One region of the Streptomyces sp. NPDC002779 genome, then DNA from elsewhere that is predicted to be linked to it. Evidence: riboswitches for the same ligand, from Rfam matches in the RefSeq annotation. Region 1 holds a riboswitch; each other region holds the start of a gene.

What was found. A riboswitch is a leader RNA that binds a small molecule or an ion and turns the genes downstream of it on or off. The one in region 1 is predicted to bind thiamine pyrophosphate.
Region 2: linked by a shared signal. The riboswitch ahead of thiC (phosphomethylpyrimidine synthase ThiC) and the one ahead of ACFYW5_RS00355 (thiamine ABC transporter substrate binding subunit) in region 1 are both predicted to bind thiamine pyrophosphate.
Region 3: linked by a shared signal. The riboswitch ahead of thiO (glycine oxidase ThiO) and the one ahead of ACFYW5_RS00355 (thiamine ABC transporter substrate binding subunit) in region 1 are both predicted to bind thiamine pyrophosphate.

What each region holds. Positions count from the first base shown of each region.
Region 1 covers NZ_JBIAQC010000001.1:89,435-92,701, forward strand. Annotated here, with positions in the region: gene ACFYW5_RS00350 (ABC transporter permease) at 1-21, opposite strand, end outside; gene ACFYW5_RS00355 (thiamine ABC transporter substrate binding subunit) at 57-1,139, opposite strand; TPP riboswitch at 1,217-1,322, opposite strand; gene rlmN (23S rRNA (adenine(2503)-C(2))-methyltransferase RlmN) at 1,361-2,467, opposite strand; gene ACFYW5_RS00365 (SRPBCC family protein) at 2,515-2,964, opposite strand; gene ACFYW5_RS00370 (phosphatidate cytidylyltransferase) at 3,087-3,267, opposite strand, start outside.
Region 2 covers NZ_JBIAQC010000003.1:170,228-173,494, forward strand. Annotated here, with positions in the region: gene thiC (phosphomethylpyrimidine synthase ThiC) at 1-1,556, opposite strand, end outside; TPP riboswitch at 1,549-1,738, opposite strand; gene ACFYW5_RS10635 (YibE/F family protein) at 1,810-3,204, shown strand.
Region 3 covers NZ_JBIAQC010000007.1:105,576-108,842, reverse strand. Annotated here, with positions in the region: gene ACFYW5_RS20935 (NAD(P)/FAD-dependent oxidoreductase) at 1-822, opposite strand, end outside; gene ACFYW5_RS20930 (hypothetical protein) at 873-1,223, opposite strand; TPP riboswitch at 1,276-1,387, shown strand; gene thiO (glycine oxidase ThiO) at 1,385-2,542, shown strand; gene thiS (sulfur carrier protein ThiS) at 2,539-2,739, shown strand; gene ACFYW5_RS20915 (thiazole synthase) at 2,743-3,267, shown strand, end outside.

The sequences.
Region 1 (3,267 bases):
GAACGCGACGGGCAGGGCCATCAGGCCCAGCCGCGCCGCGTGCCGGCGCCGGCCGGCTACTTCAGTACGAGCGAGGTCCACGACTTGACCCACTCGTCGCGGTGGTCGGCGATCTTCGCGGGGTCCATGGTCAAGGGCTTCTTGGCCGCGGGCCCGTGCTCGGTGAACTCCGCGGGCACGTCCGCCTCCTCGACCACGGGGTAGACGAACATGTTCAGCGGCATGTCCTCCTGGAACTTCTTGCTGATCAGGAAGTCGATCAGCGCCTTGCCGCCCTCGCTGTTCCGCGCGTTGCCGAGCAGGCCCGCGAACTCGATCTGCCGGAAGCAGGTGCCCTCGGCGACGCCGGTGGGAGCGGTGGCGGGCTTCGGGTCGCCGTAGATCACCTCGGCGGGCGGCGAGGAGGCGTACGACACCACGAGCGGCCGGTCGGCCTTGGCCGCCTTGCCGCCGGCGGAGCCGGAGAATTCCTCGTTGTAGGCCTGCTCCCAGCCGTCGACCACCTTGACGCCATTGGCCTTGAGCTTCTTCCAGTACTCCGGCCAGCCGTCGTCGCCGTAGCGCGCGGCGGTGCCGAGCAGGAAGCCGAGGCCGGGCGAGGAGGTGGAGGCGTTCTCGGTGACGAGGAGGTTCTTGTACGCGGGCTCGGCCAGGTCGTCGAGGGTCGACGGCGGGGCCAGGTCACGGTCCTCGAAGTACTTCTTGTCGTAGTTGACGCAGATGTCGCCGTAGTCGACCGGGGTGACCCGGTGCTCGTCCCGGTCGAGCTGGAACGTGGCGTCGATCCGGTCGAGGCCCTTCGCCTCGTACGGCTGGAAGAGCCCGTTGTCGAGCGCGCGGGACAGCAGGGTGTTGTCGACGCCGAAGAAGACGTCGCCCTGCGGGTCGTCCTTGGTCAGGATGGCCTTGTTGACGGCCTGCCCGGCGTCGCCGTCCTCCAGGACCTTGACCTGGTACCCGGAGCTCTTCTCGAAGTCCGCGAGGACCTCCTTGGACACGGCCCACGAGTTGTGGCTGACCAGGGTGACGGTCCTGGCGGCGCCGCCGGACCCGTGGTCGTCGTCGGAGGACCCGCACGCCGAGAGCGTGACGAGGCCGAGTCCGACGGCCATGACGGTGGCCTTCTTGGTGATGCTCACTGAATTCCTCCTGGAGTGGACCAGGAAGAGACGCGGCCCTGCCCGGACCTCCCAAGAGTCCGGGCAGGGCGCAACAGCTCGAGTGACGACCGATCTCCCTACCCAGAATGACCTGGGCGAGGTTCAGAGGGTCTGCGGCCTGTCCCGCACTCTCAGCGCTGTGGCGCTCCCCTGTCGGAATATGAAGATGTACGTACGACGATCAGACTACCGCGCGCACACTACCGCTCGGTGGCCGCGAGCTGACCACACGCCCCGTCGATCTCCTGGCCCCGGGTGTCCCGGACCGTCACCGGCACCCCGTGTGCCGCGATGGCCTCGACGAACGCCTTCTCGTCCTCGGGCCGGGAAGCGGTCCACTTCGAGCCCGGGGTCGGGTTCAGCGGGATCAGGTTCACATGCACGGGCTTGCCCTTGAGCAGCCGCCCGAGCCGGTCGCCCCGCCAGGCCTGGTCGTTGATGTCCCGGATCAGCGCGTACTCGATGGACAGCCGGCGCCCGGACTTCGCGGAGTACTCGAACCCCGCGTCCAGCACCTCGCGGACCTTCCAGCGGGTGTTCACCGGGACGAGGGTGTCGCGCAGCTCGTCGTCGGGGGCGTGCAGCGAGATCGCGAGCCGGCACTTGAAGCCCTCGTCGGAGAACCGGTGGATCGCCGGGACCAGACCGACGGTGGAGACGGTGATCCCGCGCTGCGACAGCCCCAGCCCGTCCGGCTCGGGGTCGGTGAGGCGCCGGATGGAGCCCACGACCCGGTTGTAGTTGGCGAGCGGCTCGCCCATCCCCATGAAGACGATGTTGGACAGCCGGGCGGGCCCACCGGGCACCTCCCCGTCCCGCAGCGCCCGCATCCCGTCGACGATCTGATGCACGATCTCGGCGGTGGACAGATTCCGGTCGAGCCCGGCCTGCCCGGTCGCGCAGAACGGGCAGTTCATGCCACAGCCGGCCTGCGAGCTGATGCACATGGTCACCCGGTCCGGATACCGCATCAGCACCGACTCGACGAGCGTCCCGTCGAACAGCCGCCAGAGCGTCTTGCGGGTGGTCCCCTGGTCGGTCGACAGATGCCGCACGACCGTCATCAGCTCGGGGAACAGCTCCTCGCGCAGCTTGCCGCGCGCCGCGGCCGGGATGTCGGTCCACTGCTCGGGGTCGTGGGTGTACCGCGCGAAGTAGTGCTGCGAGAGCTGCTTGGCACGAAACGGCTTCTCCCCGACCGCAGCGACGGCGTCCTTACGCTCGGCGGGCGAAAGATCAGCAAGATGCCGCGGCGGCTTCTTGGCTCCGCGCGGGGCGACGAATGTGAGTTCTCCGGGCTTAGGCATGGCTGTACCAGTGTCGCAGATCGATTCGTGTGGCCGGGGCCACCCGATCATCCGCCGATCCCCTCCAGCCGTTCCTTCAGCAGCGCCTCGTCCCGCGGCAGCTCCTTGCGGACCTGCGGGCGGACGACCAAGGGCACCAGGGCCTTGCCCAGGCCGTGTGCTTCGAAGTCGATCTCGATGGTCACGCGGCAGCGCCGGCCCTCGTCGAGCGGTTCGATCGAGCCGTGGGTGCGGGGACGGACCGGCCCTTCGATGCCGTGCAGGTCCCAGCTGTGCGGTGGGTCGAGGGCGTCGAACTCGATGGTCATCGGGACCTCGCGGGTGCCGATGCGGCGGGTGACCCGGACGCGCGAGCCGGGGTGCATCGGCCCCAGCTCCAGTGGCTCCGCCTTGACGGCGCTCAGCTGCCATTCGGGCAGATGGGAGGGGGTGGTGATGTACGCGAACGCTTCTTCGGGCGTGCAGTCGAGGTCGATGGATTCGCGGATGGCGGACATGGTGGGACCCCCTTCACGGGCGTACACCTCAAGCGTCCCACCACGCCGCCCCCGGGAACAGCGGAGCCCCCGCCGAGGCGGGGGCTCCCAGGGGTCCGTCGACGCGCAGCCGGACCCGACGCTCAGCCGGACCCGACGAACAGCACGAGCAGCAGCCAGACCACGGGCGCCGTGGGCAGCAGGGAGTCCAGCCGGTCCATGATGCCGCCGTGCCCCGGCAGCAGCGTGCCCATGTCCTTGATCCCCAGGTCCCGCTTGATCATCGACTCGCCGAGGTCGCCCAGCGTGGCGCTCGCCGCGACC
Region 2 (3,267 bases), on a different contig from region 1:
TCCCACCGGAACTCGAAGCGGGCGTCGGACAGGGCGTCATCCCAGTCCTGAGCGCCCGGGTGGCCCTTGGCGAGGTCGGCCGCGTGGGCGGCGATCTTGTAGGTGATGACGCCGGTCTTCACGTCGTCCCGGTTGGGCAGGCCCAGGTGCTCCTTGGGCGTGACGTAGCAGAGCATGGCCGTGCCCCACCAGGCGATCATCGCGGCACCGATGCCGGAGGTGATGTGGTCGTACGCCGGGGCGACATCCGTCGTCAGCGGGCCGAGCGTGTAGAACGGCGCCTCCTCGCAGATCTCCTGCTGAAGGTCGATGTTCTCCTTGATCTTGTGCATCGGGACATGTCCCGGGCCCTCGATCATGGTCTGGACGTTGAAGCTCTTGGCGATCCGGTTGAGTTCGCCGAGCGTCCGCAGCTCCGCGAACTGCGCCTCGTCGTTGGCGTCCGCGATCGAGCCGGGCCGCAGGCCGTCGCCGAGCGAGTACGTGACGTCGTAGGCGGCGAGGATCTCGCAGAGCTCCTCGAAGTTCTCGTACAGGAAGCTCTCCTTGTGGTGCGCGAGGCACCACGCGGCCATGATCGAGCCGCCGCGGGAGACGATGCCGGTCTTGCGGTTGGCGGTCAGCGGCACATACGGCAGGCGGACGCCCGCGTGGACCGTCATGTAGTCCACGCCCTGCTCGGCCTGCTCGATGACGGTGTCCTTGTAGATCTCCCAGGTCAGTTCCTCGGCCTTGCCGTCGACCTTCTCCAGGGCCTGGTAGAGCGGCACCGTGCCGATGGGGACGGGGGAGTTGCGCAGCACCCACTCGCGGGTGGTGTGGATGTTGCGGCCGGTGGACAGATCCATGACCGTGTCGGCGCCCCACCGGGTCGCCCAGGTCATCTTCTCGACCTCCTCCTCGATGGAGGACGTCACCGCGGAGTTGCCGATATTGGCGTTCACCTTCACCAGGAACCGCTTGCCGATGATCATCGGCTCGATCTCCGGGTGGTTGACGTTCGCCGGCAGCACCGCACGTCCTGCCGCGATCTCCTCTCGGATCACTTCCGGCGCCACGTTCTCCCGGATGGCCACGTACTCCATCTCGGGCGTGATCTCGCCCCGGCGGGCGTACGCGAGCTGGGTGACCGCCTGCCCGTCCCGGCCGCGGCGCGGCAGCCGGGGGCGGCCGGGGAAGACCGCGTCGAGGTTGCGCAGGCCGCCGCGCGGTGAGGTGTGCTTGATCCCGTCGTCCTCGGGGCGGACGGGACGGCCCGCGTACTCCTCGGTGTCGCCGCGGCCGATGATCCAGTTCTCCCGCAGCGGGGAAAGTCCCCGGCGGACGTCGGTGTCGACGCCCGGATCGGTGTACGGGCCGGAGGTGTCGTACAGCGTGACGGACTGCCCGTTGGTGAGGTGCACCTGACGGACCGGCACCTGTAGATCGGGGCGCGAGCCCTCGACGTACGCCTTGTGCCAGCCGATGGACTTCCCGGCCTCATCGCTCGACGAACCGTTCGCACCGTTCGTCGTGTTCTGCGTGGAGGCAGGCGTGCGTGCGTCCTTGATGGTCATGAGACCTACTCCCTACGCCGGCATTACCCGGTAACAGGTTCGGCGGTCGACGCAGCGGCTTCCGTCTGCCGATGTTTCGTGTGCAACGTCACTCGCGTGTGGTGACGTTCCACGTGAAACATCGCTGGGACGGAGGTCAGCGCCCTCTCAGCCCGGTGCTCCGAGCTCCCGCGTGTACAAAGGTGCCCCCACGCTAGCGTCAATTCGGGCGCGGTGAACAGGGGGCCCCGGTCGTTCTTGCGATGATCGGTCGGTGACCACGACGCATGAACCCCCGTTCCCGCCCGAGCCGCCCCGCGGCCCCGGTTCCGGATCCACCGGTGGTGGTGACGGGCACGGGCACGGAAACGGCCATTCCCACAGCCATGCCCATGGCCCGGCGGCCCCGGTCTCCAAGCATCTGCGCAAGGTCATCGCGGCGATCCTCATCCCGTTCGCCGCGGCGGTCGTCGTGGGGCTCGCGGTGCTGTGGCCGGGTGGCGCGCCCTCGCACGAGCGCACGGGTGTCGGCTTCGACCGTCAGACCCAGCAGGCCACCGTCACCAAGGTCGAGGAGGTCAGCTGCTCCTCGGTGAACGCCTCCGGGGTTCCCCCGACCGGCGACACCTCCACCGCGGAGGGCTCCTCGGCGCAGCAGCAGGAGGACGGCACCTGCAAGAAGGCGACGATCCGCGTCGACTCCGGCAAGGACAAGGGCCGCACCTTCACCGAGATCGTCCAGCCGGACCAGTCGCGGCAGCTGCACGAGGACGAGGAGGTCGTGGTCGCCTATGAGCCCTCGGCGCCCAAGGACCTCCAGTACTCGGTCACCGACGTCAACCGCCGGATCCCGATGGCGGTGCTCGCCGGGCTCTTCGCGCTGGCCGTCGTGGCGGTGGGCCGGCTGCGCGGTGTCATGGCGCTGATCGCGCTCGCCGTCAGTTTCCTGGTGCTGACCCTCTTCATCCTGCCCGCCATCCTCCAGGGATCGAACCCGCTGGTCGTGGCGGTGGTCGGGTCGAGCGCCATCATGCTGATCGCCCTCTACATGTGCCATGGCCTGTCGGCCCGGACGTCCGTGGCGGTTCTCGGGACGCTGATCTCGTTGCTGCTGATCGGCATCCTCGGCTCGGTCTTCATCGACTGGGCCGCCCTCACCGGCAACACGGACGACAACACCGGTCTGATCCACGGGCTGTACCCGGAGATCGACATGAGCGGTCTGCTGCTCGCCGGCATCATCATCGGTTCCCTCGGTGTCCTCGACGACGTGACGGTCACCCAGACCTCGGCCGTCTGGGAGCTGCACGAGGCCAACCCGACGATGGGCTGGCGGGGTCTGTACCGGGCCGGCATCCGGATCGGCCGCGACCACATCGCGTCCGTCGTCAACACCCTCGTCCTGGCCTATGCGGGCGCCGCGCTGCCGCTGCTGCTGCTCTTCTCGATCGCGCAGAGCAGTGTGGGCACGGTCGCCAACAGTGAGCTGGTCGCGGAGGAGATCGTGCGCACCCTGGTCGGTTCGATCGGCCTGGTCGCCTCGGTCCCGGTCACCACGGCCCTGGCCGCGCTGATGGTCGCCTCCGACCGCCCCGAGCGGGAGCCCGCCGCGGCCGGGGGACGCCCGGCTCCGGCGCGAGGGGGACGGGGGCGACGGCGGAAGCGGTGAGGCCCGGGGCCGCCGCCTGGACCTCCCGACAGTTGGGTTTCGGCTTCAACGGACGGTTGGGTT
Region 3 (3,267 bases), on a different contig from region 1:
GGGGAAGGAGGCGCAGTCGCCGACCGCGTACACGTCGGGGACGCCGGTGCGCAGATGGTCGTCGGCCACCACCTCGCCGTGCGCGCCGAGCTCGACGCCGGAGCCGGCCAGCCAGGCGGTGGCGGGGCGGGCGCCGATGCCGACCACGACGGCCCCCGCGGGCAGCACCGAGCCGTCGTCGAGGACCACCGCGCCGGGCTCGACGCGCGCCACACGCGCGCGGGTACGCAGTTCGGCCCCGCTGTCGGCGTACCAGGCGGTCATCGGCGCGGCCACCTCGGCGGGCAGCGCGCCCGCGAGCGGCCGGTCCGCCGCCTCCACGACCGTCACCGAGCAGCCCGCCTCACGCGCGGCGGTGGCGAACTCGGCGCCGATCCAGCCCGCACCGACGACCACGACGTCGTGCTGGCGGGCGAGCACGGGCCGCAGCCGCTCGGCGTCGTCGAGGGTGCGCAGCAGATGGACTCCGGGCACGCCCTCGGCGCCCGGCAGCCGGATCGGCTCGGCGCCGGTGGCGACGACCAGGACGTCGTAGGGAACCGGGCCCGCGGCGGTGTCCAGCTCGTGGTCGGCCGGGCGGACGCCCAGGACCTCGCGGCCGAGGTCGAGTTCGATGCCGAGTGCCTCGAAGTCCATGTCGAAGGCGGATCCCTCGGCCTTGCCGAGCAGGACGGCCTTGGACAGCGGGGGCCGGTCGTAGGGCTGGTGGGGCTCGGCGCCGATCACCCGTACCGTGCCCGTGAAGCCCTGTTCACGCAGGGCGACCGCGGTCTGCACGCCGGCCATGCCCGCGCCGACCACCACCACCCGCCGCTGCGACATCGTCGTCTGCTCGCTCACCTGATCACCATAGTCAACTGACAAACTGTCAGTCAGCCGTCGTGCCGCGTGACCTGCTCCACAACGCTGGTTCCCCGGCCCGGCCGGGACTCCCACTGCCAGCTCTCCTCCAGCCGCACCCGCCCGTCGGGCAGCTCCACGACCGTCGACACGCAGTGCCCGGACGCAGTGGTCCCGTCCCGCTTGAGCTGCACGTACCGGAAGTCCAGCCGGTCACCCTCGCGCGTGCCCACCAGATGCCCGCGTACGACATCGCCGCCCGCGTAATCGGCCCAGATCTCCCCGTCCTTCTCGTGGTAGGTGAAGCGGGTCCGCGTGCCCACCTGACCTGGGGCCTGGTCGGCGACAGGGGCGAGGACGAGGCCGTCGAGCGAGCGGGGCATGGGGCGAGGCTCCCTGCAGAGGCGCGGAACGAGCGGTTAGGGTGGCCAACGTACAAGCACTCGCGGGAGCCCGGACGCACCGGGCTGAGAGGGAGGCTGGCGGCCTCCGACCGTACGAACCTGATCCGGGTCATGCCGGCGAAGGGAGGGGCTGGACGCCCATGTCGCCTACGCGTTCGTCAGACGTCCTCGTCCTCGGGGGCGGAATCATCGGCCTGGTCACGGCGTGGCGGGCCGCACAGCGCGGGTTCGCCACGGCCGTGGTGGACCCCGAGCCGGGCGGCGGCGCCGCCCAGGTGGCGGCCGGCATGCTGGCCGCCGTCACGGAACTGCACTACGGCGAGCAGACACTGCTCGGCCTGAATCTGGCCTCGGCGCGCCGCTATCCCGCGTTCGCGGCCGAGCTGACCGACCTCACCGGACAGGACCTCGGGTACCGCCAGTGCGGCACCCTCGCGGTCGCGCTGGACGCCGACGACCGGGCGCATCTGCGGGAACTGCACGCGCTGCAACGGGAGTCGGGCCTCGACTCGGAGTGGCTGTCGGGGCGGGAGTGCCGGCGGCTGGAGCCGATGCTCGCGCCGGGCGTGCGCGGCGGGCTCCGGGTGGACGGCGACCACCAGATCGACCCGCGGCGCCTGGCGCGGGCGCTGGTGACGGCCTGTGAGCGGGCGGGCGTGGTCTTCCACCGGGCGTGGGCGACGCGGCTGTCGGTGGTGCAGGGGCGGGCGGCCGGGTGCGTGACGGACGACGGCACCGTGCTCGGCGCCGGGCAGGTGGTCCTGGCGGCCGGCAGCCTCAGCGGGCGGCTGGCGGGCGTCCCGGAGGCCGTGCTGCCTCCCGTACGGCCCGTCAAGGGGCAGGTGCTGAGGCTGACCGTGCCGAAGCGGCAGGCGCCGTTCCTGAGCCGGACCGTCCGCGCGGTGGTGCGCGGCAGCCAGGTCTACCTGGTGCCGCGGGCCGACGGCGAGCTGGTCGTCGGCGCGACCAGCGAGGAGCTGGGCTGGGACACGACGGTGACCGCGGGAGGCGTGTACGAGCTGCTGCGCGACGCGCACGAGCTGATGCCCGGCATCACCGAGCTGCCGCTCACCGAGACCCGCGCGGGGCTGCGTCCCGGGTCCCCCGACAACGCGCCCCTGCTGGGCCCGACCGAGCTGGACGGCCTGCTGCTGGCGACCGGGCACTACCGCAACGGCGTGCTGCTCACCCCGATCACCGGGGACGCCCTCGCGCACGCCCTGGCCACCGGTGAACTCACCGACGAGGCCCGTCCCTTCAGTCCGAAGCGGTTCGCACGCACGGAGCAGCCCGTATGAACATCTCGGTCAACGGCGAGCGTCGGCGGATCGAGCCGGGCACGGCTCTCGACACGCTCGTGCAGTCCCTCACCGCGGCGCCCTCCGGAGTGGCCGCCGCGCTCAACGAAACCGTCGTCCCGCGCGCGCAGTGGTCCTCGACGTCCCTCTCCGAGGGGGACCGCGTCGAGGTCCTGACCGCCGTCCAAGGAGGCTGACCCATGGCCGACGATGCCTTTGTCCTCGGCGGTACGTCCTTCTCGTCCCGGCTGATCATGGGGACGGGCGGCGCGCCCTCCCTGGAGGTGCTGGAGCGGGCGCTGGCCGCGTCCGGCACCGAGCTGACCACGGTCGCGATGCGGCGGGTGGACGCCTCGGTGCACGGCTCGGTGCTGTCGGTGCTGGAGCGGCTCGGCATCCGGGTGCTGCCGAACACGGCGGGGTGCTTCACGGCCGGGGAAGCGGTGCTGACGGCCCGCCTCGCGCGGGAGGCCCTCGGCACCGATCTGGTCAAGCTGGAGGTCATCGCCGACGAGCGAACCCTGCTGCCGGACCCGATCGAGCTGCTGGACGCGGCGGAGACCCTGGTGGACGACGGGTTCACGGTGCTGCCGTACACCAACGACGACCCGGTGCTGGCCCGCAAGCTGGAGGACGTGGGCTGTGCGGCGATCATGCCGCTGGGCTCGCCGATCGGCTCCGGGCTCGGGATCCGCAACCCGCACAACTTTCAGCTGATCGTGGAG